Regions from separate parts of the Chromobacterium sp. INPA-IVC genome, predicted to be linked through region 2. Evidence: riboswitches for the same ligand, from Rfam matches in the RefSeq annotation. Region 2 holds a riboswitch; the other holds the start of a gene.

Region 1 (3,397 bases), on a different contig from region 2:
TGGACGCGGGCGAGGGCGGGAGCGAGGTAGGTCAGAGAAGACATATCGGGTTCTTTGCTATGGATCGCCAGGCGGTTAACGTGGCTTGGAAAGATGGCTGCGCGATTCGTTCCAAAACAAAACACCGCCCGGGGGCGGTGTTTGTGGGGCGCGTCATCCCAAGGGGGAGACGCGCCGTCCAGTCCAGCATCAATACCGGGCGACGGCCGGGTCCACCTGGGTCGACCAGGCGTCGATGCCGCCCTGCAGATTGATCACGTTCTCGAAGCCGGCGTTCAGCAGGAACAGCGCCACCTGGGCGCTGCGCATGCCGTGGTGGCAGATGGCGACAATGGGCGCGTCGTCCGGCAGCTCGCTCATCCGGATCGGGATCAGATTCATCGGGATGTGCACGCTGCCGTCGATGTGGGCCAGCTGGTATTCCCAGCCTTCGCGCACGTCCAGCAGCACCGGGCGCGCGGCCTGCGGGTCGGCCAGCTGCGCGGCGAGCGCCGGGGCGGTGATTTCGCGCAGCATGATCAGAAGCTGAAACGGGCGGGTTCAACCGCCTCGAATTTCTTCAGCCGCTCGACACAGGTCTCGAACAGCGCGGTTTCGCGGAAGCTGGTGTCGGTTTCGCGTTCGATCAGCTTGCATGCCATCACCGGCAGATCGCCGGCCACCAGGATCAGACGGCCGCCGACGGCCAGCTGGTCCTTCAGTTCTTGCGGGACGACCGGCAGCGAGCCGCCGACCACGATCACGTCGTAAGGCGCTTGCTCGGCCAGGCCCAGCACGCCGTCGCCCTCGACCAGGGTGGCGTTGGCGACGCCGGCCTTCTTCAGGTTGGCGGCCGCGCGTTCCTTTTGCGCCGGATCGATTTCCACGCTCACCACCTGCTTGCCCATCTTGGCCAGCAGCGCGGTCAGGTAGCCGCTGCCGGTGCCGATTTCCAGAATCTTGTCGGAGGGCTGGATGGAGGCGTCCTGCACCAAGCGCGCTTCCATTTTGGGCTGCAGCATCTTGCTGCCGTTGGGCAGCGGCAGTTCGGTGTCGACGAAGGCCAGCTGGCGCTGATTGTCGGCGACGAAGTCCTCGCGTTTCACGTGAAACAGCAGATCCAGCACGTTGGTATCCAGAACATCCCACGGACGAATCTGCTGTTCGACCATGTTGAAACGGGTTTTTTCGAAATCCATCAACTTAAACTCCGGAGGGCTGGGAGTCCGCTCCGCCCATGGAGGACAGCGTCGGCGGCAAGGACTCGAGTCATGACGATAACTTGCGATTATCCCATATTTGCCTTACCTTCACACGGCATCGCTAGGGGTCCTGTGCCTGGCGTTCGGCGTAGATGGCTACCAAAGTGTAGGCCATCGGGCTGGATGACGGAGCGCGGGTGAGAAATACCCTTGGAACCTGACCCGGATAATACCGGCGTAGGGAAGCGTCACCTGCCCGCCATGGCCACGCCATACCCGCAGCCGGCCCGTCCGGACCGCTCCTTGCGCCGCTTCATCGCTTTTGGAGAGCCCGCCCGATGAACGCGCCCGTGAACAAGCAGATGGTGGTGGATGCCGCCGCCATCCAGCCTTTGCCCAATTCCCGCAAGATTTATGTCGAGGGCAGCCGCCCGGACATTCAAGTGCCGATGCGCGAGATTCGCCAGGCCGACACGCCGACCCAATTCGGCGGCGAAAAGAACCCGCCCATCTTCGTTTACGACACCAGCGGCCCCTATAGCGATCCGGCCGCCCGCATCGACATCCAGAGCGGCCTCGCGCCCCTGCGCGCCGCCTGGATCGCCGAGCGCGGCGATTGCGAGCGGCTGGACGGCTTGTCCAGCGAATACGGCCGCGCCCGCGAGGCCGATCCCAAGCTCGCCGAGCTGCGCTTCAACCTGCAGCGCAAGCCGCGCCGAGCCAAGGCCGGCCGCAACGTCAGCCAGATGCACTACGCGCGCCGGGGCATCGTCACGCCGGAGATGGAGTTCGTCGCCATCCGCGAGAATCTGAACCGCCGCGCCTATGTGGAGTCGCTGAAGGCCGCCGGCAACCAGCGCCTGCTGGATCTGATGACGCGCCAGCACAAGGGCCACAGCTTCGGCGCCAATCTGCCGGAGGAGATCACCCCGGAATTCGTGCGCCAGGAAGTGGCCGCCGGCCGCGCCATCATCCCGGCCAACATCAACCACCCGGAAAGCGAACCGATGATCATCGGCCGCAACTTCCTGGTAAAGATCAACGGCAATATCGGCAATAGCGCGGTAACGTCGTCGATCAGTGAAGAAGTGGACAAGATGACCTGGGGCACGCGCTGGGGCGCCGACACCATCATGGACCTGTCCACCGGCAAGAACATCCACGAAACGCGGGAGTGGATTCTGCGCAACAGTCCGGTGCCGATCGGCACCGTGCCCATCTACCAGGCGCTGGAAAAGGTCAACGGCAAGGCTGAAGACCTGACCTGGGAAATCTTCAAGGACACGCTGATCGAGCAGGCCGAGCAGGGCGTCGACTACTTCACCATCCACGCTGGCGTGCGCCTGGCCTATGTGCCGATGACCGCCGGCCGGATGACCGGCATCGTGTCGCGCGGCGGCTCCATCATGGCCAAGTGGTGTCTGGCGCATCACCGCGAGAATTTCCTCTACACCCATTTCGAGGACATCTGCGAAATCATGAAGGCCTACGATGTGGCCTTCAGCCTGGGCGACGGCCTGCGGCCGGGCAGCGCCTGGGACGCCAACGATGAGGCGCAGCTGTCGGAGCTGAAGACGCTGGGCGAGCTGACCGAAATCGCCTGGAGGCACGACGTGCAGGTGATGATCGAAGGCCCGGGACACGTGCCGATGCAGCTGATCAAGGAGAATATGGACAAGGAGCTGGAATGGTGCCGCGAAGCGCCGTTCTACACTCTGGGGCCGCTGACCACCGACATCGCGCCCGGCTACGACCACATCACTTCGGCCATCGGCGCCGCGCAGATCGGCTGGTACGGCACCGCGATGCTGTGCTACGTGACGCAGAAGGAGCACCTGGGCCTGCCGAACAAGAACGATGTGAAAGAAGGCATCATCACCTACAAGCTGGCGGCGCACGCGGCGGATCTGGCCAAGGGACATCCCGGCGCGCAGATCCGCGACAACGCGCTGTCCAAGGCGCGCTTCGAGTTCCGCTGGGAGGACCAGTTCAATCTGGGGCTGGACCCGGACAAGGCGCGCGAATTCCACGATGAGACGCTGCCGAAAGACAGCGCCAAGGTTGCGCACTTCTGCTCGATGTGCGGTCCGCACTTCTGCAGCATGAAGATCACCCAGGATGTGCGCGAATACGCGGCCAGCCAGGGCATAGGCGAGCAGGACGCGCTGCAGCGGGGCATGCTGGAAAAGTCGATCGAGTTCGTCAAAGGCGGCGGC
Region 2 (3,397 bases):
CTATGCGGTCCAGGAATTGTTTGCGGGTGAGCAGGGTGGAACTGTTGATCCAGGCCTCTCCGCCGGGCCAGCCCTTGACGTTGGGCGGCGCGAACACGTCCTGGCCCAGCTGGCGGTTCAGGCCGGCGATCACTCGCCAGTCCGGCGGGTTGAGATCGAAGGTCACCAGCGTGCCTATGGTCAGCTCCACCGGCGATTTCACCAGTTGCCCCTGGCTGCGCCAGAACTGCGGCGTCAACAGCAGCGCGCGCATCAAGGGCTTCAACTGGTAATGGCTGCGGCGGAAATCGGCGGCCAGCCTGTTGACCGTGGCGGCGTCGGGCGTGGGCGATACGAAGTTGCGCCATAGCTTGTTGGTGACGAATATTGCGGTGCTGGGCTGTTGCAGCAATAGGTCGATCACGTCGTCACCGTCGAAATTGCCGCGCTGGCCGAAGATGATCTTCTCGCCGGTGTCGCGCAGCCGCGGGCGGACGATGAACTGGTCGTCGCGGTCCAGGCCCCAGCCGGTGAAGGCGCGCGCGGCCTCGCGGATGTCCTGCTCGCTGTAGTGGCCTTCGCCCAGCGTGAACAGTTCCATCACCTCGCGGGCGAAGTTCTCATTGGGCTGGTCCTTGCGGTTATTGGCGGTGTCCAGATAGCGCATCATCGCCGGATCGCGCGCCACGGCATGCAAGAGCTGGCCGAAGTCGCCCAGCGCGTAGTGGCGCAGCAGCAGGTTCTGCTGGTACATCATCTGCGGCGAGCGCACCTTGTCCAGCGCCGACACGAAATGGTTGTGCCAGAACAGGGTCATCTTCTCGGTCAGCGGCGACGGGGTGTCGCGCATTTCGGTCAGCCACCAGCTGCGCAGCTCGACCGCATGCTGGTTGCGCTCCTGTTGCAGCGCTTTTTTCTGATCCTCGGTGAGGCCGGGTTGGCCGGGGCGCTCGAACGGCTCGTTGGCCCAGCCCGGCGGCGGCGTGGCCGCCTGGGTGCGCGCGCCGGCCAGTATCTTGTCCACCGCCGCCTCGCGGCTGAGCGGCGCGAAGGCTTCGATCTGCGCCGGGCTGGCGCCGAAGCCGGCGCGTGTCAGCAGATGGCGGGCGCCGTCCGCGCCGATGCCGGCCAGCGCTATCAGGGGCAGGCCGAGCAGGGCGGAGGCGAGCAGTATTCTTTTGATCATGGGTTCACCGCGGCAGGCCGTTAGCATAAGCGATTGATTGTGAGCATAGTTGCCACTCTTCGCTCCGGTATTAAGCGGACCGGCCAGAGTGTTAAGTTGTTTGCGCATCTGGGCTATACTGTCGCCCTGTCACCGGGGGTGCCCGCCATGCGGGCTGAGAGACACCCTGAGAACCTGATCTGGATCATGCCAGCGGAGGGAGCGTGATGAAGCGGAACCTTGTCCGCCTTGCCTGCTTGCTCCGTGGCCGTACCGCGCGGAGATTGTCCATGAAGCTGTTCCCAAAACTCGTCGTCGTCGCTTTGAGCCTGGCCGGCCTGTCCGCCCAGGCGGCCGAATTGCGCGTGCTCGCGCACAGCTCGTTCAGCGTCGACAAGCCGCTGCTCGCCGCGTTTGAAAAGCAGACCGGCGCCAAAGTGTCCATCATCAAGGCCGGCGACGCCGGCGAGATGGTCAACAAGCTGATTCTGACCAAGGGCAGCCCGATCGCCGACGTGGTGTTTGGCCTCGACAACAGCCTGATCGGCAAGGCCGAGCAAGCCGGCGCGCTCGGGCCGTTGCCGGCGGAGCTGGCTCGCGACGGCAAGGTCAGCCTGCCGGGCGCGGCCGCCGTCGACTACGGCTATGTGACGCTGAACTACGACAAGGCCTGGTTCGCCAAGAACAAGCTGCCGCTGCCCAAGACTCTGAACGACCTGACGCAGCCCGCCTACAAGAACCTGCTGGTGGTGGAAAACCCGGCCACCTCCAGCCCGGGCCTGGCTTTCCTGTCCGCCACCATCCATGCCTTGGGCGAGGACAAGGCCTTCGCCTTGTGGGGCAAGCTGCGCGACAACGGCCTGAAGGTGAGCAAGGGCTGGACCGAGGCCTATTACACCGACTTCTCCAAGAACGGCGGCAGCCGGCCCATCGTGGTCAGCTACGCCACCAGTCCGGCGGCCGAGGTGTTCTACAGCAAGGAAAAGCCGGCCGACGCGCCGACCGCCAATCTGCTGCTGCCGGGCTCGGTGTTCCGCCAGGTGGAAGGCGCGGCGCTGGTCAAGGGCGGCAAGGAGCCCAAGCTCGCCCAGCAGTTCATCGCCTTCCTGCGCTCGGACGCGGTGCAGAAGGACATCCCGACGCGGATGTGGATGTACCCGGCGATGGACAACATCCCGTTGGACCCGGTCTACAAGCACGCCGAGCAACCGGCCGCGCACGACACCCCCGACAGCGCGACGCTGGCCGCCAAGCAGCGCGCCTGGGTTGGCCGCTGGACGCGAGTGGTGCTGAAGTCCGGGCAGTGATCCGGCGATGACTTGCCCGGTTTCGCCTCTGTTATGATCCGGGCAAGTTCACTTGGAAACTCACTCATGATCGACGACATCGCCAGCCCCCGCCTGATCCTGCGCCATCTGGACGCGGATTTTCTCGAATCCTGCCTGCGCGGCGACATCGACGCCGCCGCGGCGCGTCTGGGCAGCCGTCCGGCCGACGGCTGGATGGAGGAGACGGCGTTGATGAAAATGCGGCTGGCCGACATCGTGGCGGAGCCGGCCTACGCGCCGTGGTCGGTGCGGGCGCTGCTGCGCCGCGACGATCTGGCCATGGTCGGCCACATCAACTTCCACACGTTGCCCGGCCATCCTTATTTGAACGGCTATGGCGACGTCGAGCTCGGCTATGCGGTCTACCCCGAATTCCGCCGCCAGGGCTACGCCCGCGAGGCCTTGCTGGCGATGTCCGGCTGGGCGGCGCAAAGCGGCGGCGTGGCGAAGCTGGTGTTGTCGATCGAACCCGGCAATCTGCCGTCGCAGGCGCTGGCCGCCCAGCTTGGCTTCGCCAAGGTGGGCCAGGTGCGCGATGACGACGGTTGCGAAGATGTGCTGACGGCTGATTGGCCGTTGTCTGGAGCTTTTGTTTGAAGCAGTCCGCCGTGCCCCGGCTGATCCTGGCCGGACTCCCGCTGTCCTTTCTCTTTCTGCTGGCCGTCGCGCCGCTGGCCCGCCTGTTGGCCGAAGGCGGCCTGCAGTTCAATCCCGCCTTGCTGGCCGATGATTACCTGCGCTGGCGGCTGTTGTGGTCGTTGATCCAGGCATCGGCCAGCTGCCTGTTGTGCCTGGCCTTGGGCGTGCCGCTGGCCTGGATGCTGGCCCGCTACCGCTTTGCCGGGCGGGCGCTGCTGCTGCGGCTGCTGATGCTGCCCTTCGTGATGCCGACGCTGGTGGCGGCGATGGGCGTGCTGGCGCTGTT

What was found. A riboswitch is a leader RNA that binds a small molecule or an ion and turns the genes downstream of it on or off. The one in region 2 is predicted to bind thiamine pyrophosphate.
Region 1: linked by a shared signal. The riboswitch ahead of thiC (phosphomethylpyrimidine synthase ThiC) and the one ahead of ACX17K_RS12045 (thiamine ABC transporter substrate-binding protein) in region 2 are both predicted to bind thiamine pyrophosphate.

The regions. Positions count from the first base shown of each region.
Region 1 is NZ_JBTNLS010000007.1:171,574-174,970, reverse strand. Features, by position in the region: gene ACX17K_RS14555 (uracil-DNA glycosylase) at 1-44, opposite strand, end outside; gene ACX17K_RS14550 (rhodanese-like domain-containing protein) at 190-516, opposite strand; gene ACX17K_RS14545 (protein-L-isoaspartate O-methyltransferase family protein) at 519-1,178, opposite strand; TPP riboswitch at 1,295-1,442, shown strand; gene thiC (phosphomethylpyrimidine synthase ThiC) at 1,544-3,397, shown strand, end outside.
Region 2 is NZ_JBTNLS010000006.1:72,784-76,180, reverse strand. Features, by position in the region: gene ACX17K_RS12050 (DUF1800 domain-containing protein) at 1-1,165, opposite strand, end outside; TPP riboswitch at 1,290-1,384, shown strand; gene ACX17K_RS12045 (thiamine ABC transporter substrate-binding protein) at 1,435-2,451, shown strand; gene ACX17K_RS12040 (GNAT family N-acetyltransferase) at 2,518-3,069, shown strand; gene ACX17K_RS12035 (ABC transporter permease) at 3,066-3,397, shown strand, end outside.